Regions from separate parts of the Kocuria sp. PD6 genome, predicted to be linked through region 1. Evidence: riboswitches for the same ligand, from Rfam matches in the RefSeq annotation. Region 1 holds a riboswitch; each other region holds the start of a gene.

Region 1 (6,599 bases):
GCCACGCGTACTCCCAGGCGGTGTCCCTCCACTGCGAGTAGCGTCCGGACGCGCCACCGTGGCCGCCCGCCATCTCACAGCGCAGCACCACGGTCTCCGGGTGCCGGGCACGAGTGCGCAGGGCGGCGACCCACTTGGCCGGTTCCACGTACAGCACGCGGGTGTCGTTGAGGCTCGTGACCGCCAGGACGGGCGGGTAGTCCGCGTCCCGGAGGTTCTCGTAGGGGGAGTACGAACGCATGTATTCGTAGACCTCGGCCGAGTCCACGGGGTTGCCCCACTCCTCCCACTCGAGGGCGGTGAGCGGCAGCTCGGGCATGAGCATGGACGTCAGCGGGTCCACGAACGGGACCGCCGCGAGCGCCGCACAGTACAGCTCGGGCGCGAGGTTGAGCACGGCTCCCACGAGCAGGCCGCCGGCCGAGCCACCCATCACGGCGATCCGCTGGGCGTCCACGTCCGGGCGGGTGGCGAGGTGGCGGGTGACGGCCACGTAGTCGGTGAACGTATTGGTCTTGGTGTCCTTCTTACCGTTCTCGTACCACCCGCGGCCGAGTTCGCCACCGCCGCGCACGTGCGCGACCGCCCAGATCACGCCCCGGTCCAGCAGCGACAACCGGGACACGGAGAAGCCGGGGTCCGTGCTGATCTCGTAGGACCCGTAGGCGTACAGGAGCACGGGTGCGGGGCGGGTGGGGTCCAGGTCCGCGCGGCGCACGATGCTCACGGGGATCCGGGTCCCGTCCTCGGTCACGGCCCAGTCCCGTTCCACGGTGTAGTCCTGGCTGCGGTACCCGCCCAGCACGGTGGCCTCGCGCCGCAGGACGGGCTCGCCCACGCCGTACTCGTTCGTCCCGGACTCGCCGGGTTCGGCCGTGGGGATGTCGTAGACGCGCGGCGGCGTCACGAAGGACGTGTAGGACACCCGCACCACGGGGTTCTCGTACTCCGCGGAGAGCACGCCACTCGTGTAGAGCTCCTCGTCGAACGCGGCCTCGGCCCCGTCCAGCCGCGACGGCGACGCCGCACCGGCCGCCGCGCTCGACGCCGCGGCGTCGTCCGAGTCCGCAAGGCGGCCTGAGCCCGTGTCCGATGTCGAGGGCACGGCCTCGCGTGGGCCCGCAACGATCTCGTCCACCGCGCGGCGCGGGATCAGGCGGACCCGGGGCGTGGTGTCCGCGCGCAGGGCCACGACCAGGTGGGTGGCGGTGGGAACACAGGACTCGATCCGCACGTCCTCCGACGCCGGGATGACGTCCGTGAGCTCGAGGTCCGCGAGGGCACGGCCCGCGTGCCCGAGCGGCATGAGGCTCACCCGGCCGTTGGGGGCGTGCGCGTCGTGGGTCAGGAGCACGTAGTCCTGGCCGGCCACCGTGAGGGGTTCCACCTCGTAGAGCACCCGGTCCTCGCGTGAGATCATGACGCGCCAGGGCAGGGAAGCCGGCCCAGCGGCGTCGTCGGACGCATCGGCGACCGGCTCATCCGTGGGGGAGCCGGTCAGCTCGGTCAACGGCAGGATCCGGTACTCGCTGTACTCGGAGCAGGACGAGGACAGCATGAGCCACCGCTTGTCCGCGGAGAGCTCGGCCCCGAGCCACAGACCGGGGTCGTCCTCCTGGAACAGCAGCTCGTCGGAGGAGGCATCCCGGCCGATGACGTGCCGGTACACGCGCCACGGCCGCCAGGACTCGTCCACGACGATGTAGATCAGCTGGGAGGCGTCCGGTGTGAGGAACGCGCCGTACGAGGTCTGCCCGATCCGGTCCGCGAGCAGTTGTCCCGTGGCGAGATCCTTGACCTGGATCGTGAACCGTTCGTCACCTGCGGTGTCCTCGGACCAGGCCAACCTGGAGCCGTCCTCCGACACGCTGAAGGCGCCCAGCGCGTAGAAGTCGTGCTCCTGGGATGCGGCGTTAGCGTCCAGGAGGGTCTGTTCGCCGTCCAGTGCGGTGCCCGGTTCCACGGTGGGCGGTGTCCACTGCGCGGGGTCGGTGACCGGGACGCGGCAGAAGATCTGGTGGGCGCCGCCCTCGACCGTGCGCGTGAAGTACCACCAGTCCCCGCGACGCGACGGCACGGACAGGTCCGTCTCGAGCGTGCGGTCCTTGATCTCCCCGTAGATCCGCTCGCGCAGGGGCGCCAGATCCTCGGTCGTGGCCTCCGCGTAGGCGTTCTCGGCGGCCAGGTGCGAGCGCACCTCGGGGGAGTCCTTGTCCCGGAGCCACTCGTAGGGATCGGCGAAGGTGTGCCTGTGGAACGTGCGTTCCACCGGGCGGCTCGGGGCCACGGGATAGCACGGCTGCTCGGAAGTCATGCCCACAGTCTAGGGGCGGGTGGGGACGCGCAGACGTGGTCCCGCTCGCGAACGGCCACAATGGTCCCGTGCAGACTCCCACCCCTTCGCAGTGCGCTATGTCGCGCACCGACACGTGGCTTCAGATCGTCCTGGTGCTCGGCGTGTCCCTCGGGGCGTCCGCGGTTTACGCCGTGCTGGATCTGGCCGAGGTGCTCATGCGGTCCTCGCTGGCCGACACCACGACGACGCTCAACCGGCCCCTGAGCAGCGTCCCCCTGATCGACGCGTTGCGTCAGCTCACGGGCATCGGCTTCGCGCTCGTCCCCGTGCTGCTGGCCCTGTACCTCATGGCCGGGGTGGCGCGGGGGATCCCCGGCGTGCTGTGCAGGATCGGGGTGGATGGGCGCAGACCCGCGTGGGACACGCTGTGGGGAATGGGCCTGTTCGCGGTGATGGGCGGCGGCACCCTGGTGCTCTATCAGGTGGGCCGGTCCCTGGGGATCACCGCGCAGATCACCACATCCACCATGGAGCAGACCTGGTGGGCGGTTTCTTTGCTCGTGCTCTCCGCGCTGCGCCACTCGATCGTGGAAGAGATGATCGTGGTGGCGTTCCTGTGCGAGCGCTTGCGATCCCTCGGATGGTCGTGGTGGCTCGTGGCGGTGGCCTCCGCGGTGGTGCGGGCCAGCTATCACCTGTACCAGGGGTTCGGACCCACGCTCGGGAACCTGGTCATGGGACTCGTGTTCGTGTGGCTCTACCGCCGCGGCGGTCGACTCATGCCGCTGCTGATCGCCCACGCCCTCCTGGACACCGTGGGCTTCCTGGCCCCGCAACTGCTCGCGGGCTGATGCCGGAGACCGGGCGGAGCGGCGTCGTCGGCCGCACCGAAGGGAACCAGATCAAATGGTGACGGTGCCGTCCGGGGTGTCGAACGAGACGGCCATGACCCCGGGGGTGCCGTTGGGGGCGCACCAGGTGACGTCCAGCGAGCCCAGGACGTCCTCCACGGGACCGCCGAGCCACTCCGTGACGCGGTCGGGGGAGCCGGCGATCTCCATCCCGCTCAACCGGACGTCCGTGATCCGCGCCTGGGACGGGTGCATCTCGTCCTCGGAATCGAAGTGCACCATGAACGGCAACTGCGGGTCGGAGATCAAACCCTTCACGCCGATCTGATGCCATTCGAGCTGCCGACCGTCGGGGAACAACCGGCCACCGGGCACGGAGGGGCGGCCCAGCTTGGCCTCGAAGGGCGCGAGGTCGGGGACCTCTACGACCCAGCCGAGCCAGCCGCCGCCGGCGTCGGAACGGGCACGGACGGCCTGACCGAACGGCGCCTTCTCCGCGGCGGGGTGCTCGAGCACCGTGACGACCTCCACGTACTGGTGGTCGGTGAGCGGCAGGATCATGTTCCGGGTGCCGAAACGGGGGTGCACACCGCCCTTGACCGGTTCGATCCCCAACCGGTTCGCGATGCGTTCGGTGGTGGCCTCGAGGCCGTCGGGCTGAGCCGCGAAGGAAACGTGATCCAAGTTCATGACGCCATGGTGACACCGGCCACACGGGCCACCAAATCGAGCGCGAGCCCGGCGAGTGTGTGACCTGCGCCGCCCGCTCCGGTGGGCAGGGCTGGCTCTCCGCACCTCCCGAGACCTGGCATCGGGACGGCTGATTCGGGCGGGGACTGTGTGGGTCCAGGTCAACGAGACGCGCGTCTCAGAGGCTGGAGTTCGCAGCATCAGCCGGGGAGTCTCCGACCGAACCCTCGCTATATGACCTGAGACCGATATCGATCCCGATCACTACGAGGTGGTTCCCGTGTCCGCAAATGCCGTCGGTTTCACACTCCTGATCCTCCGAGTCGCCCTGTTCCTGGGGAAGTTCGTGCGCGTCAAGGTGGGTTGGGTCCAGAGCCTGTTCCGCAGCGACGAGTACTACCCCGCCGGCACCATGACCAGCCGCCCGTCCTCCGTGGAACCGTTCTCCCGGCACATGTCCATCGCGGCCGTGGTTGGCGGCGTTCACCATCCTGGCGGTGGTCGGCATCGCGTTCAACGTGGCCATTTTCCTGTGGTTGGCACCCCGCATCATCGGTCGCTATTGGTTCGGGCGCGGTATCGGTGACTTCCACCCGTCCATGGGTGTGACCGCCACCGGGCTGATCCTCATGCGCGTGGTGGACCCGGAGGCCAAGACCCGGTGTTCGAGGCGTTCGGTGACAAGCAGCTGGTGTTCGAACCGTTCTTCGGGGGCGGGTTGGTCACGGCGCTGGCCATCCCCGTCATCTACCTGACCGGCGTGAGGCCGTTGTTCTTCGTGATGCTCGCGGTGTTCGTGATCGCGGTGCTCACGGGTCTGTTCTACTTCCATCCACGTGAGACGAAGGACCGGGAACTGCACACCCGGGAGATGGAACAGCAGGAACGAGCGGCCACTGACCCCGAGCCCGCTCGCAGCGTCCCCGGCTTGACTCCCGCCCCGCCGGGTTCGGACAATGAGGTAATAGGTCACGAGAGTCAGCGCGAAGCCCCAGCTAGCTGACCGGCAACCCTCCCATCCGCGGTGGGGTGCCCTGGGTGAGGACCTGGCCGTGGCGTCGACCGACGTCATGCGGCAAGCGCGGGTCATTGGTGCCCGGTCACAGCACGGGCACCGTGCGGATCGCCACCGGACCCCTGATCCTTCCGAGAAGGAGTACGGCCATGAGCACCGCTCCCACCCCCGACAATCCCCAGGGCTGGTCGTTCGAAACCCGACAGATCCACGCGGGCCAGAACCCCGACCCTGTGACCGGGTCGCGCGCCCTGCCGATCCACCAGACCACGTCCTTCGTGTTCCCGGACGCCCGCACGGCGGCGGCCCGGTTCGCGCTCGAGGAGATGGGGCCCATCTACTCGCGCCTGACCAACCCCACCACGGAGGTCGTGGAGAACCGGGTCGCGTCCCTCGAGGGCGGCGTGGGGGCCCTGATGGTCTCCTCCGGGCAGGCCGCGGCCACGCTCGCGATCCTCAACCTGGGCGGCGCCGGGACCCACGTGGTGGCCAGCCCGTCCCTGTACGGCGGGTCGTACAACCTGCTCAAGCACACGCTGCCGCGCATGGGCGTGGAGACCACGTTCGTCTCGGACCCGGACAATCCCGCGCAGTGGCGGGACGCGGTGCGCGAGAACACCGTGGCGTTCTTCGGTGAATCCATCCCGAACCCCCGCAACGACGTGTTCGACATCGAGACGATCGCCGGGATCGCCCACGAGGCGGGTGTCCCGCTCATCGTGGACAACACGATCGCCACGCCCTACCTGGTGCGGCCCATCGAGTGGGGCGCGGACATCGTGCTGCACTCGGCCACCAAGTTCCTGGGCGGCCACGGCACGGCGATCGGCGGGTTCATCGTGGACACCGGAGCGTTCGACTACTCGCGGGACCCCGAGCGCTTCCCCGGTTTCAACCAACCGGACGAGACGTACAACGGACTCGTCTACGCCCGCGATCTCGGTGCGGACGGTGCCTTCGGCGTCAACCTCTCATACGTCCTCAAGGCGCGCGTGCAGTTGCTGCGCGATCTGGGGACCTCGATCTCTCCGTTCAACGCGTTCTTGATCGAGCAGGGCATCGAGACGCTGTCGTTGCGCATGGAACGTCACGTGGCCAACGCGCAGAAGGTCGCCGAGTGGCTCGAGGCCCGCCCCGAGGTGCGCTCGGTGTCCTACGCAGGTCTCGAGTCCTCGCGCTGGCACGACCGCGCCCTGAAGTACGCGCCCAACGGCGCCGGGTCGGTGCTCGGCTTCGTGCTCGACGGCGGCCGGGACGCCGGTGTCGCGTTCGTGGACGCCCTGAGCCTGCACTCCAACGTGGCGAACATCGGTGACGTGCGCTCGCTCGTGATCCACCCCGCCTCCACGACGCACGCCCAGCTCAAGGACGAGGAGCAGCTCGCCGCGGGCGTCGAGCCGGGCTTCGTGCGACTGTCCGTGGGACTCGAGGGCATCGACGACATCCTCGCGGACCTCGAGGCCGGATTCGCCGCGGTGGCCGCGGGCGGCGGTGCTGTCGGCGACGCGGCGTCGTCGCCGGAGGACACGGGGAACTGACCATGACGGTCGTGGGCAACGGGCCGCGCACGCGCTGCGACGGCGTCGTACGGAGGGCCGAGCTCGGTGAGCTCGTGCTCGAGTCCGGGTTCCGGCTGCCGCACGTGCACCTCGCGTACGAGACGTGGGGCGAGCTCGCGGCGGACGGTTCCAACGCGGTGCTGATCGAGCACGCGCTCACGGGTGACACGCACGCGGCGCGCGGTGGC
Region 2 (6,599 bases), on a different contig from region 1:
TCGTGTGCTCGATCACCGCGTTCATCGTGCTGCTCTCCAACCCCACGTTCGGCGACGAGCGCCAGGGTGCCTCCCTCACGCAGAGCGCCCTGGGCATGCAGCTGGGTGACTGGGCCGTGCACTTCCTGACCGTGGCGATCTTCCTGTTCGCGTGGTCCTCGGTGATCGGCAACTACTACTACGGCGAGTCCAACATCCGCTTCATGACCAAGTCCCGTGCGGCCATGAACATCTACCGCTTCGCCGTGCTCGTGTGCGTGTTCCTGGGTGCCATGCTCGCGCTGGACCTCGTGTGGTCTCTCGCGGACCTGTTCATGGCTTTCATGGCCACGCTGAACCTCATCGCGCTGTGCATGCTCGCGGGTGTCGCCGCCAAGGTGCTGGCCAACTACATGGAACAGCGCAAGGCCGGGGTGGAGCCCGTGTTCAAGGCCGGGGACGTCCCCGGGATCACCGGTCTCTCCGCCTGGGACGGCACGGACACCGTCACACTCCCCGTGTTCTGGGAACAGCGCGCCAACCAGAAGAACGGGGCGCGCCGCTGAGCGACCCGTACGCGGCGTCGTCGTCCCCGGCTCTTTGCAGGGGCGACGACGCCGCTGTCGTTCCCGCGCACGCACGTCACCGTGCGTGGCGGGCGCGCGGACGACGCCGCTCGCGGGGACCGCTCGACGGCTGCGCTCAGCGGCGCTCGGGCGAGGGGATCGGGGAGTCGCCCGAGCCGTCCGCGAGATCCTGCTGGACCTGGGTGTCGATCGCGCCGGTGAGGGCGTCGTCGTCCGCGGGGGAATCGTGGGTCGCGTCCCGGAGCTGGTGCTCGTTGAACTCGGAGAACTCCTTGTCCTGCGCGCGACGCTTGGTCAGCAGGGCGCGGATCCGGTTGCGGCGCCCGGCCTCCACGCTGATGTCCTCGCGGTGACGGAACCACCACCACAGCATGACGACCACCAGGACCATGCCCACGTACCCGATGATCGGGTAGACCACGCTCATCAGGGTGCCGAAGCCCGCGAGGCTCACCACGTAACCCACCGCGCACAGGCCCAGGAAGATCGGGACGTAGCGGTGGCGGTGGTTCACGGTGACCCGGCGACCCAGGGCGTAGAACATGCTGATGGTCGTGTTGTAAATCATCACGAACGTCACCACAACCATCCCGAGTGCGGCCCACGGGTGCATGGTTTGGAAGAGCTGGAGCATGGGCACCTCGGAGCCGCCCACGGCATCGAAGTTCACGAGTAGGGCGAAGGCGTTCATGGCCAGCAGAACGGTGTAGACCACGCCGCCCAGCAGCCCGCCCCAGCCGGCATCGCGCGGGTTGAGGGCGTTGCCGCCGATTACCAGGGACATGGACACGCCCAGCATCAGGGCCATGCACGTGTAGTTGATCGCGGACAGCCACCACGGGCTCACGGGGGAGTCCGCCTGCACCGCGAGCTCGTGCAGCGATCCGAGATCCACGGGGAGCTTGGTCAGGGTGTAGCCGAAAGCCACGATCACGGCCACGAAGATCGCCGGGGTGACCGCCGAGATGATGTTGGTGACCTTGTTGACGTTGAGCAGCCCCGTGACCATCACGAGCACCACCATGATGGCCGAACCGATCCATGCGGGCAGCCCGAACTGTTGTTCCAGTGTGGAACCCGCACCGGCGAGCATCACGATGCCCATGGCCAGCAGGGTCAGGCTCACCGCGATGTCCAGGAACCGGGACACCACGGGAGAGGACACGGACCGGAAGACCCGGCGGTGTTCGTCCGCCAGGAAGTAGCTGCCGATGTGGATGATCACGGCACCCGCGGCGATCATCAGGATCCCCGAGACCACCGAGCCGGCCAGCCCCCAGACACCGAACGAGATGAAGTACTGGATGACTTCTTGACCGGTGGCGAAACCGGCACCCACCAGCAGGCCCACGAAGGCCAGGGTGACTTGCAGGGTTTTCTTGGCGGACACGGGAGCAACTCCTCGGGGGTCGGACGGTTCTCATGTGGCTCGGATCACATCCTGGGCCTTCTCCACCGGTCAAGCATAGGGAGTGGGCTCCTCCGCGCCACGGGACAGCGTCCGGCCTGCGACGTGATGTCGCCGACACCTCCCGATCTCAGGCCAGGACCTGGCGCTTCGAGGAGATCACTCCGGTGTTGAACCCGGCCAGGTGGAGACCGCCGTGGAAGCGCGCGTGCTCGATCTTCACGCACTGGTCCATCACCACGTCCAGCCCGGCGTCCTCTGCGATGGCCGCCGCTTCCTCGTTCCACGAGCCCAGCTGCAGCCACAGGGTCTTGGCGCCCACGGCCACGGCCTCCCGTGCCACGCCGGGCAGGTCCGCGTCCTTGCGGAACACGTCCACGAGGTCCGGGACCTCGGGCAGCTCCGCGAGCGACGGGTAGACCTTCTGGCCCAGCACCTCGTCCAGCACGGGGTTCACGAAGTACACGCGGTACGGGCTCGACGACTGCAGGTACGTGGCCACGAAGTAGCTCGCGCGGGACGGCTTGTCGGACATTCCCACGATCGCGATCGAGCGCGTGCCCCGCAGGATGCCGAGCCGTTCGGGGGCGCTGGGGCCCACCCAGGTGCGTTGCGTGCTCATACCTGTTCTCCTTCGGCTCCGGGCAGCGTGCAGGCCGCCGCACTGTTGTCCTGGTCCAGGGTGGTGCGCGCCGCGTCCGTGAGCGCGGCGGAGGGGGCGATGACGCCGCCGTCCCGGTTCCTACCGCTGGCTGCGCTTAGTGCCTGGTCCAGGTCCCACAGGATGTCCGCGGCGTCCTCGAGACCCACGGAGATCCGGATCAGGTCCTCCTTGACCCCGCCCGCGGCGAGCTGTTCGGAGCTCAACTGCTGGTGGGTCGTGGATGCGGGGTGCAGCACAAGGGTGCGGGCGTCCCCGATGTTGGCCAGGTGTGAGGCCAGTTGCAGGCTCCCGATGAATCGGGCGCCCACCTCACGGCCGCTCAACTCGTCCGTGCCGGCCACACCGAAGGCGAAGACGGATCCGATGCCGTGGGGCAGGTACTTCTGCGCGCGTTCGTGGTGGGGGTGGCCCTCGAGTCCCGCGTAATTGACGTAGGAGATGCGTGGATCCGTGGCGAGCCACTGCACGACCTCCTGCGCGTTGGCCACGTGGGCGTCCATGCGCTGGGGGAGGGTCTCCACACCCTGCAGCAGGTTCCACGCGGCCTGCGGGGTCAAGGACGGCCCGATGTCCCGCAGCTGCTCCGAACGCAGTTTGGTCAGGAACCCGTACTCACCGAAGTTCCCCCACCACGTCACGTTGTTGTACGAGGGAACCGGTTCGGTCATGGCCGGGAACTTCCCGTTGCCCCAGTCGAAGCGGCCGGATTCGACCACCACGCCACCCAGGGTGTTGCCGTGCCCGCCCAGGAACTTGGTGATCGAGTGGATCACGATGTCCGCGCCGTGCTCGAACGGGCGGCACAGGTACGGGGTGTTGAGGGTCGCGTCCACGATGAGCGGGACACCCGCCTCGTGGGCCACCGCGGCGAGCCCCTCCAGATCGGCGATCTCACCGGAGGGATTGGCCACGAGCTCTGTGTACACGGCCTTGGTGTGCTCGGTGATCGCAGCCTTGTAGTCCGCCGGGTCGGTCCCGGGGACGAAGGTGGTTTCCACGCCGAAGCGACGCAGGGTCACGTCCAGCTGGGTGACCGTTCCGCCGTAGAGCTGGGACGAGGCCACCACGTGGTCACCCTGGCCACACAGCGCGGCGAACGTGATGAACTCGGCGGCCATCCCGGAGGACGTGGCGACCGCCCCGATCCCGCCCTCGAGGGAGGCGATGCGCTCTTCCAGGGCCGCCACGGTGGGGTTGCCGATGCGCGAGTAAATGTTGCCGTACTTCTGCAGCGCGAACAGGTTGGCGGCGTCGTCGGCGTCCTTGAAGACGAACGAGCTGGTCTGGTAGATGGGCACGGAGCGGGCCCCGTGCTCGGCGTCCGGGGTGCCGCCGGCGTGCAGGGCGCGGGTGCGGAAACCGAACTGGTGCTCGGCCATGGATGTCCTCCTCGTCGGCCGGGTACGGCTCCCGTCCGACAGCTGCCCGGGGCCGCGCAGCACTCCATCGGTCCTGGCGGTAGCACCGTGCAGTTGGCCGAGCACTGCGGGTTGCTGCGGCGTCATGGATCCAGGTCTCTCGGCCGCTCGGGATGGTGCGCCTATTGTGTCGCGCGCGTGGGTGACGGACCAAACCGTGCGGATCGCAGCCGCCCGAAAGCGGGTGCGATTGATTCAGAGGGCGCGCGCCACGGGTGCCCCGCCGCGAAGGTCACGCTGCAGAACAGGTTCCAGCGTTCCCTGGCCCGCAGGATCCCGGATGCCACGGTGGTCGAGGACTCACGCTCGGCGGCCCGCACCACCGCGCGTCCCGCCGGGCCGTTGCGGCTGCCCTTTCCCCGGTGGCGCAAGGGCTGACCCGCCCGTCCGCGGTTCGGCCCCCGGTCGGTGGGGCCCGCGGTGAAAGCGGTGAACTTCCCGCCCGTGGGGTCGCCGACTGCTGGTGAGCTCGCTGGCTTCGGGGCGGAACTCAGCCGTACTTCTCGGGGTCCTTCCGGCGCAGGTTTTCCCGCGCCACCGCGGTGAGGTTCTCGAGTGGCAGCCCCGCCGGGCAGACCTCCGTGCAATCGCCCAGCAGGGAGCACGGGCCGAACTCGTGCTCGGCGGCGTCGAGCACCTTGCTCGAGCGCTCGTCGCGTTCCTCGGGCGTCTTGGCGAGCGGCGGCAGTTCCTTGAGCAGCGTGCCCACGTAGAGCTGGCCCGAGCCGTTGGGGCACGCGGCCACGCACGCGCCGCAGCTGATGCACCCAGCGGTGTTCAACGCCTTCATCGCGACCGGGAACTTGGCCTCCTTGGCCACGCGCCGCAGGGCCTTCTTGTCCACGGACAGGTCCTTCTTGACCGGGAACGCTCCCGCGCGCAGGGGCTCGATGAAGATCTCGTCCCCGTCCCGGTAGGCCCTGAGCGACTGAGTGCACGAGGCCCGGTTCTTCTCCGGCCCGTGGGCCACGCCGTCCACGGTCACGCCGCACTTGCCGCAGATGCCCTCGCGACAGCCGTCGTCGAAGCTCACCGGCTCTGTACCCTGGCGCTCGAGCGTCTCGTTGACGGCATCGAGCAATTCGAGCACGCTCATCTCCTCGCGGGCCTGCACGGGGTGGACGGTCTCGAAGCCACCGGGCTCGTCCTCGCCCGCCTGGCGCCACACGTGAACGGTCAACAGCATCAGCGCACCACCTTGGTCAGTACGGCCACGGGAATGCTCACGTTCCCCAGGGCGACGACGCCGCCCACGGCCTTAGCGATCGTGTCCACCTGTCGTACCCGTCGCGCGGTTCCGGTCACCCCGGTGTCCATCGCGGCGGTCCGCAAGCCGTGGATCATGTGTCCGGCGAGCGCGGCCATCGAGGCCGTATAGAACACCGCCACGGACGGCCGGGACAGGCTCGCCACCAGGTTGCCGTACGCGTCACCGTGGGTGTGGCTTACGGAAGCAGCAGGCCGGGCGCCCGCCGTCAGGTCCAGCACGTGGTGCACCGTGAACAGTCCGAGCACCGCGCCCGTGGAGCGCATCGAGCGGGCGATGATCCGGGGGACGGAGCGGCGTCGGCCCCGGGGGCGCTGACGTGGCGCGTGGCCATCTAAGCGGCTGGCCAGGAAGGCGCCGTTGAACGCCGCTTTCCGGTACCGTTGCGTCCCGCTCGGGGGAGGCGCGAGGGGGAAGCCACCCCGCAGCACCTTCTGCGCGGCGGCGCCCACCCGCCACGTGATGGGCCGGAGCGCATCCGCCACCGCGCGGCCCTCGGCGCTCATGGCCCGCAGCGTGAGCTCGGTTCCGGCCAACACATGGGTCGCAGCACTTCCGATCAACCCGATACGCACGACCCACAGCACGGAGTTGCGGGGCAGCACCGGCGCGCCCACCGTGCGAATGAACTCGGCGTACTCGTTGTAGTGGTCCCGGCCTAGGTAGACCTGCATGTTCCCGGCCATGTGCCCCACAGTGAACACGCTCAACACGGTGCCAGAGGCGGCCATGGCGAGCTTGAGGTCGGAGCTGTGGGTGTCCCCGAACATGCGCTGCCAGGCATCGCCGGCCACGGCAGCAATCCCGGCAGTGACGGACGCGTCCGCGGGGGCTGTGGCCGTGCGGGTAGTGCCGGTGACGGGTCGCTCGGTCGAGGGCTGCGCGGCGGAATTCATCACTGAGCCATCTTAGAAGTTCCTTCGGGGCATAACAGTTCGCGGGGTCACACGCGGTCATGCCCGCAGATCAGGAAGAAGCCTGGGTGGTGGTCATCCGCAGTTGGTGGCGTGGGTTCCCCGGTCGGCTCCTTCGTGCGGATGTTCACCTCCCGATAAGTGACTCACGTGTGCCGTGCGGGCGCGTCCGCGCCGGCCGGGACCGCCACAGATGGATCAGCAGCGCGGCACCCCAGACCAGGAACAGTGGATCCCACAACCATGCGTGACCGATCATGGCTAGTCGCTCGTATCCGGTGGCCGGGCGGATGAGCCCGATGAGCACGGCATTGCTGATCACCGTGTTGGTCCCGCCGTAGACCACCAGGACCACGGCACCC
Region 3 (6,599 bases), on a different contig from region 1:
GTTCTTCAGCGCGGCCTCGCTCATGTCCACGGCCACGATGTTCTCGTGACCCAGGGCCTTGAGCACCGCAATGGTCATCAGCCCTACACCGCCCGCGCCGATCACGGCCACGGGCTTATCCGCGGGCAGCGGCATGATCTTCTTGACCGCTGAGTAGGAGGTCAGGCCGGAGCAGGCGAGCGTGGCGCCGAAGGACGGGTCGATGTCGCCCAGCGGCACCAGGTAGCGCTCGTCCGGCACGTGGACCTCCTCTGCGTAGCCGCCGCGGCGCTGCACCGAGAGGTTGCGCTTCTTCCCGCTGCAGTAGTTCTCGCGGTCCTCCGAACAGGCCTGGCACTCGCCGCAACCGATCCACGGGAACACGATGTACTTGGTGTCCCCGGGCGTCACCGTGGCGTCCGGTCCCGCGGCCACGACTTCACCCACGATCTCGTGCCCGAGCACCACGGGGTACTGCGCGCCCGCCGCGGTCAGTTCGTAGCGCCCGGCGCTGCCGAGGTCGAAGTACCCGTCCTGGCAGTGCACGTCCGAGTGGCAGACCCCCGAGTTGGTCACGCGGATCATGACCGCGGAGCCTTCCAGTTCGGGCCGTTCCACCTCGAGTTCCTGGGCTGCTCCACCCGGCTCCGTGTGCGCGAAAACCTTCATGTTTACTCCCTCGTAGCGTGTGTGGAAGTCGCCTTACCATGTAAGCTGTGTCACCACTCTAGGCCGCCGGGGTCAATCGTCCACGGGCTCGCTCCCGTCGGTTCGAGGGACGACGACGCTCGCGCGCCCCGCGCGGTCAACGGCAGCCGCCGCCCGACTTCGGTCACACGGCGTGGCTCCGGGTGCCGCCGCTATAGGCTCACCGGCGTTGATCTCCTGCCCGAGTAGCGCCACAGCGCCCGACCGCGCCGTCGCCGGTGTTCGCAACCGCCGGGACCGGGTGTCATGAGGCAGGGCAACGTCATGGCCTGGTTCTTCCTGGCCGGGGCCGTCCTCCCGGAGGTCACCGCGACGCTCAGCATCAAGGCGGCCCTGGGACAACCCGCCCTGTACGCCGTGGTGGTGCTGGGGTACACCGGGGCCTTCATGTGTCTCACGCTGGTACTGCGCCGCGGGATGCCCCTGGGGGTCACCTACGGGATCTGGGCCGCCGCCGGTGTCCTGCTCGTGGAGCTCGAAGCGAGTCACTGACCCGCAACCTGGCCGCCCGCACCGGCCGCTCTCCATTCCGGCGAAGGCCTCCCGCGAGCGCCCCGTCGTGCCCCCCCTACGCCCGCCGCGCCGTCGACGACGCCGCTGATGCGCCCCGGTCTCAGGCGCGGGGTTCCGGTCTCAGGCGCGGGGTTCCGGAGCCGACTTTTGCGCGGCCCGCCGAGCGGCACGGTTGGCCGGCCCCACGGCGGACACCAGCACCGCGACCTGCAGCAGTACACCCACCAGCCCGGCGACGATGCCCCATTCGGGCCGCCCCAGAACGAGCAACACGATCGCCGCCACCACGGCACACACGGCCACGGGAACGGACCACCGCACCCTCGGAAGGGCCGCGGCGTGACCCGCGGACCACGCGGCGTCGGTCGCGCGCGTGTGCCGGGTCCGGAGGCCCACGGCCCCGTTGCGATCGAGCGAGCCGACGGCCGCTGCCCTGACGATCACCACGGTCACGACGCACACCAGGACCGTGCTGAACGACAGCATGATCACTCCGAGCAGGTCCTCGTCCACGGTTCCCTCCGGGTCACGGGCATTTCCCCCACCCTATGAAACAACCCATCCATCTCGTGCTCGATCAGGTCACCGTGCCGCCAACAGGTGGCACTCGGGGAAGCGATGTTCTGCGTCCGGGCGACTGACGGTACGCCAGGCCTCCGTGAACCCGGCATGCTTCATATGATCGGCCATCACGTCCGGATGCCAGCGCCACGCCGGAGCCACGGCGTGATCGAACGAGACCACGGCACGCTCTCCGTCGAGTGCTTGGAACGCCACCATGACCACCCCTCCGGGTGCCATCACGTCCGCCCAGGAGTCCAGGATGCCGGGGAGCCGCGCGGGTGGCACGTGGATCAGACTGAACCGCGCAAGAACGGCGGCCACTCGGCGGTCAGGCCCCGCTGCACCACCCCACGACGTGGGATTCGCATCGCCGGCTTCGAAGGCGACCTCCGGGTACGATGTGCGCGCGATACCCAGCATGGATTCGGACGGGTCCACCCCCACCACGTGCAGACCCCGCTCGGACAGTGCGGCCGTGACGTGGCCCGTGCCGCACCCCACATCCATCGCGGGGCCGGGCGCCCCTGCCGCGATGACGTGATCCGCGAAGGCCTCCACCGCGCGCCGTTCGAGCGCCGTGCGGAAGGGAGCGGGAAAAGCCTTCTCGTAGTCGTTCGCCAAGTGGTCGTAACCGGGTTGCACGCGTTCCACTCTCACACGGGGGTCCCGCCCTGGCAACGGGCGAGGAAGCCGACGACGCCGCCCTGCCGGACCTGCGGGACCGGGCGCGAGCGGCGTCGTCGTTGGAGGGAGGTGTCAGCCCACCAGCTCGCGGGACGGCGTGTCCGCGACGGAGGGCTCGCCCACGAACGCGCCGCGGTACTTCGCGGCGGGGTGGGTGTCCTTGACCCGCGGCTGGCCCTCGCCGTAGAGGGACTCGCGCAGGGTGGTGCCCTCGTACTCGGTACGGTAGCGCCCGCGCTTTTGCAACTCGGGGACCACGTACTCGACGAAGTCCTCGAAGGAACCGGGGCTCACGTGGTAGGCCAGGTTGATGCCGTCCAGGCCGCCCTCGTCCACCCAGGTCTCGAGCTGATCCGCGACGGTCTGCGCGGAACCCACGAGCACGGCACCCATCCCGCCCAGGGCGCAGTGCTTGGCGATCTCCTCGCGCGTCCACTGCTTGTCCTTGGATTGCAGCGTGAACGGGGTCAAGAAGGACTGGATGGAGTCGGTCTTGATGTAGTTCAGGGCCTCGTCCTCGTCGAACTGGGACAGGTCCACGCCGGACCACCCACCGATGATCGCCTGGGAGGCCTCCAGGTCCACGTATTGCAGGTAATCGCGGTACTTCTCCTGGGCCTGCTCGTCCGTGTCCGCGACGACCACGGAGAGCATCGCGTAGATCTTGACGTCGTCACGGCTGCGGCCCTCGGCCCGAGCCCGGTCGCGGATCTTGTCAGTCACGAAACGCGTGAGGTCCGGGCGCAACCCGCCGATGAACACGGCTTCCGCGTGCTTACCCGCGAACGCCTGCCCGCGCGAGGAGGCGCCGGCCTGGAAGATCAGCGGCGTGCGCTGCGGGGACGGTGCCGTGAGCCCCGCCCCGGGAACGGTGAAGTGCTCCCCGCTGTGCCGGATGGGGTGGACCTTGGTGGGATCCGCGTAGACGCCCGTCTCACGGTCCTGCACCACGGCGTCGTCCTCCCACGAGCCCTCCCAGAGCTTGTAGCACACGTCCAGGAACTCCTCCGCGATCTCGTAGCGCATATCGTGCTCAATCTGGCGCGGCAGACCCTGGTTCTCGGCGGCGGAGGGCAGGTAGGAGGTCACCACGTTGAAGCCCACACGGCCCTTGGTGAGGTGGTCCAGCGTGGCGTACTTGCGGGCCAGGGTGTAGGGCTGCTCGTAGGTCACCGCGCTCGTCACGCCGAAACCCAGGTGCTCGGTCACGGCGGCCATGGCCGAGACCTGCATGAACGGGTCGTTGACCGGGACCTGGGCCCCGTCACGCACGGCCGGAGCCGCGGAGTTCTTGTAGATGTCGTAGATGCCCACCACGTCCGCAAGGAACAGGGCGTCGAACTTGCCCCGCTCCAGCAGCTTGGCCAGCTCCGTCCAGTACTCGATGGTGTTGTACTCGGTGGCCCGGGACCGCGGGTGGCGCCACAACCCGAAGCTCTGGTGATCCACGCAGGTCATGTCGAACGCGTTGACGGAAATCCGTTTGCTCATCTCGGTCAGCCCCTCAGCAGGAACACGACCCGCGCCCCGTGCACCACCTACGGCGGCCTACCTTGCGGGTCCAGCGCGCTTGTGTGGCGCCGTACTTGCCGCATGCGGTGTGTCATGCGGCCCGATCCTCACCTGGGGCACCCCGCTACGGGAGAGGGTTGCCGTCCGACAAGCCAGGGCTAAACGTCGGCACTCGTGATCGTTGTGGCATCGATCCTAACGGGGATCCCCGGTCCTCGGAAACACCTGGGGTTACGGCACGTCACGACGGCGCCCCGGCGCGTCACACGATTTGCACCCGCGGGCTCCCGGCCCGTTCAATGGTGGGGTTCCCATCCGGAGCGGCTGAGAGACCTGGCTCGTTGACGTCGCAGCAACCAGCCCCACGCGGGCAAGGTGCTAATGCCAGGAACGATGGAGTTGATGAATTGAGCCATATCCTCACGCGCCCGGAATCTGCCGTCGACGCCGCGGCGGTCACCTTCGACCGGGTCGGCAAGTCCTTCCCCGCACACCACGGAGCGCATGTCCACGAGGTCCTGAGGGACGTGACCTTCACGGTGCGTCCGGGCGAGATCGTCTCCGTCCTGGGCCCCTCGGGGTGCGGCAAGTCCACCCTGCTACGCGCCGTGGCCGGGCTCGGCACGGCGAGCGAGGGCGAAGTCCGGATCGACGACTCGGTGGTGCGCGAGATCGACCCGCGCTGCGCCGTCGGCTTCCAGGAACCGCGGTTGCTGCCGTGGCGCAGCGTGGCGCGCAACGTGGCACTGGGTCTGCCCCACGGGACTCCCGCCCAGGAGGGGAAGCGGCGGGTGGCGCAGCTGTTGGAGCTCGTCGGCCTGTCCCACCACGCGAATCACCGTCCCTCGGAGATATCCGGGGGCATGGCACAGCGCGCATCCCTCGCCCGGGCCCTGGCACGGAACCCGCGGGTCCTGCTGTTGGACGAGCCCTTCGGGGCCCTGGACGCCCTGACCCGGATCAGGATGCAGGATCTGCTGCTGGACGTGCACCGCGCCGATCCCACGACCGTGCTCATGGTCACCCACGACGTCGAGGAAGCCCTGGTGCTCTCCGATCACGTGGTGGTGCTCGCGCGGGAAACGGCCACGGGCCCCGCGACCATCGCCGAGATCATCTCCCCCGAGCTGGCCCGCCCGCGCTCCCGCGAGGACAGTGAGATCACCGCACTGCGCGCCCACCTGTTGGCCCTACTCGGCGTGGAGCGCTGAGCGCATGGCGCAGTTGTCCCGACGCCGCGCACTGCAGGCACTCGGCCTGTCCGCGCTGGCGCTGCCCCTGAGCGGATGCGTCATGGAGGGCGAAGGTCCGGGCCGCGGTGTGGCCGGCGGTTCCGCGCACGAGATCTACCTGGACTACGCGACCTACAACCCGCTGTCCCTGATCATCAAGGCCAAGGGCTGGCTCGAGAAGGTCGCCGGCGCCCACGGCCAGACCGTGACGTGGGTGTACTCGGCCGGTTCCAACAAGGCCAACGAGTCGCTACGCGCCGGGGTCGTGGACGTGGGCTCCACGGCAGGTTCCGCCGCACTGCTCGCGCGTGCCAACCGCTCGCCGATCAGGACGATCGACCTGTTCTCACAGCCCGAGTGGTCCGCGCTCGTGCGCACCCCGGACTCCCCCGTGCGCACCGTGGCGGACCTCGCGGGCACGTCCGTGGCCGCGACGAAGGGCACGGATCCGTACTTCTTCCTCCTGCAGTCCCTCGGCGCGGCGGGCATGAGCGCACAGGACGTCACCGTGGTGAACCTGCAGCACGCGGACGGGCGCACCGCGCTGGACACCGGTCAGGTGGCCGCATGGTCCGGACTGGACCCCGTGATGGCCGCCGCGGAGAAGGCGGGGGACGTGCTGTTCCACCGGCAGTTGGAGTTCAACACGTACGGGTTCCTCAACGCGAGGGAGGTGTTCCTGCAGCTGAATCCCACGGGTGCGCAGGACGTGGTGAACACGTACGCCTACGCGCGGCAGTGGGCGCTGCAGCACCCGGAGGAGGGGATCGCGATCCTCGCGGAAGGCGCGAGCATCGATCGCGACACCGCCCGGCGGGTCTGGCAGCGCACCCACCTGGACATCGACCCCGTTCCGGGCCCCGAACAGCTCGCGGTGCTCGAGCGGGTCGGGCCCATCCTGGTGGAATCCGGGGACGTCTCCTCGCAGCAGGACGTGGACGAGGCGCTCGCGAACATCGTGGAGCAGCACTACGCACAACACGCCGATGCGGCCGCCGTGGCCCAGGTGATCGAAGGGAAGCAGTCCTCATGAGCACTCACGACACCTCCTCCGCCGCACCGCGGTCCTCGGACGGCGCGTCCTCCGAAGCAGCTGGCGTCACTGCGGTGGCCACACTGTCCGACGACAACGGACGCCACGAGGCGGGCGCGGTGGCACCCGGCGACGTCGCACCCCCATCAGACACCCCTGCCGCGGCGGATTCCCGCACGCGTCCCAGCGCGCTGCGCAATCCTTGGGCCCTGGGGCTGATCGGGATCGTCCTGCCCGTGCTGCTGGTGCTCGCGTGGCACACCCTCTCCACGAACGGGACCTTCTCCCCCGTGCAGTTGCCGCGCCCGTCCGCGGTGCTCGCCGCGGGATGGGAGCTGCTGCGCAGCGGTGACCTGTGGTTGCACGTGGGGATC

Evidence for each region. Region 1 has a riboswitch for S-adenosylmethionine ahead of Q9R22_RS00525 (bifunctional o-acetylhomoserine/o-acetylserine sulfhydrylase). Riboswitches for the same ligand answer to the same signal wherever they lie in the genome.
Region 2: linked by a shared signal. The riboswitch ahead of Q9R22_RS05810 (O-acetylhomoserine aminocarboxypropyltransferase/cysteine synthase family protein) and the one ahead of Q9R22_RS00525 (bifunctional o-acetylhomoserine/o-acetylserine sulfhydrylase) in region 1 are both predicted to bind S-adenosylmethionine.
Region 3: linked by a shared signal. The riboswitch ahead of Q9R22_RS05855 (LLM class flavin-dependent oxidoreductase) and the one ahead of Q9R22_RS00525 (bifunctional o-acetylhomoserine/o-acetylserine sulfhydrylase) in region 1 are both predicted to bind S-adenosylmethionine.

The regions. Positions count from the first base shown of each region.
Region 1 is NZ_JAUZUS010000001.1:104,738-111,336, reverse strand. Features, by position in the region: gene Q9R22_RS00550 (S9 family peptidase) at 1-2,314, opposite strand, end outside; gene Q9R22_RS00545 (CPBP family intramembrane glutamic endopeptidase) at 2,383-3,147, shown strand; gene Q9R22_RS00540 (VOC family protein) at 3,199-3,837, opposite strand; gene Q9R22_RS00535 (hypothetical protein) at 4,118-4,423, shown strand; gene Q9R22_RS00530 (hypothetical protein) at 4,499-4,840, shown strand; SAM riboswitch class IV at 4,805-4,925, shown strand; gene Q9R22_RS00525 (bifunctional o-acetylhomoserine/o-acetylserine sulfhydrylase) at 5,002-6,390, shown strand; gene Q9R22_RS00520 (homoserine O-acetyltransferase) at 6,393-6,599, shown strand, end outside.
Region 2 is NZ_JAUZUS010000005.1:29,861-36,459, forward strand. Features, by position in the region: gene Q9R22_RS05795 (sodium:alanine symporter family protein) at 1-545, shown strand, start outside; gene Q9R22_RS05800 (hypothetical protein) at 682-1,956, opposite strand; gene Q9R22_RS05805 (CoA-binding protein) at 2,105-2,596, opposite strand; gene Q9R22_RS05810 (O-acetylhomoserine aminocarboxypropyltransferase/cysteine synthase family protein) at 2,593-4,017, opposite strand; SAM riboswitch class I at 4,079-4,176, opposite strand; gene Q9R22_RS05815 (hypothetical protein) at 4,195-4,434, shown strand; gene Q9R22_RS05820 (succinate dehydrogenase/fumarate reductase iron-sulfur subunit) at 4,547-5,242, opposite strand; gene Q9R22_RS05825 (succinate dehydrogenase cytochrome b subunit) at 5,242-6,219, opposite strand; gene Q9R22_RS05830 (DUF3995 domain-containing protein) at 6,365-6,599, opposite strand, start outside.
Region 3 is NZ_JAUZUS010000005.1:39,586-46,184, reverse strand. Features, by position in the region: gene Q9R22_RS05875 (alcohol dehydrogenase) at 1-648, opposite strand, end outside; gene Q9R22_RS05870 (SMR family transporter) at 934-1,179, shown strand; gene Q9R22_RS05865 (SdpI family protein) at 1,321-1,713, opposite strand; gene Q9R22_RS05860 (trans-aconitate 2-methyltransferase) at 1,783-2,421, opposite strand; gene Q9R22_RS05855 (LLM class flavin-dependent oxidoreductase) at 2,521-3,948, opposite strand; SAM riboswitch class IV at 4,026-4,140, opposite strand; SAM riboswitch class I at 4,269-4,360, shown strand; gene Q9R22_RS05850 (ABC transporter ATP-binding protein) at 4,368-5,171, shown strand; gene Q9R22_RS05845 (aliphatic sulfonate ABC transporter substrate-binding protein) at 5,176-6,225, shown strand; gene Q9R22_RS05840 (ABC transporter permease) at 6,222-6,599, shown strand, end outside.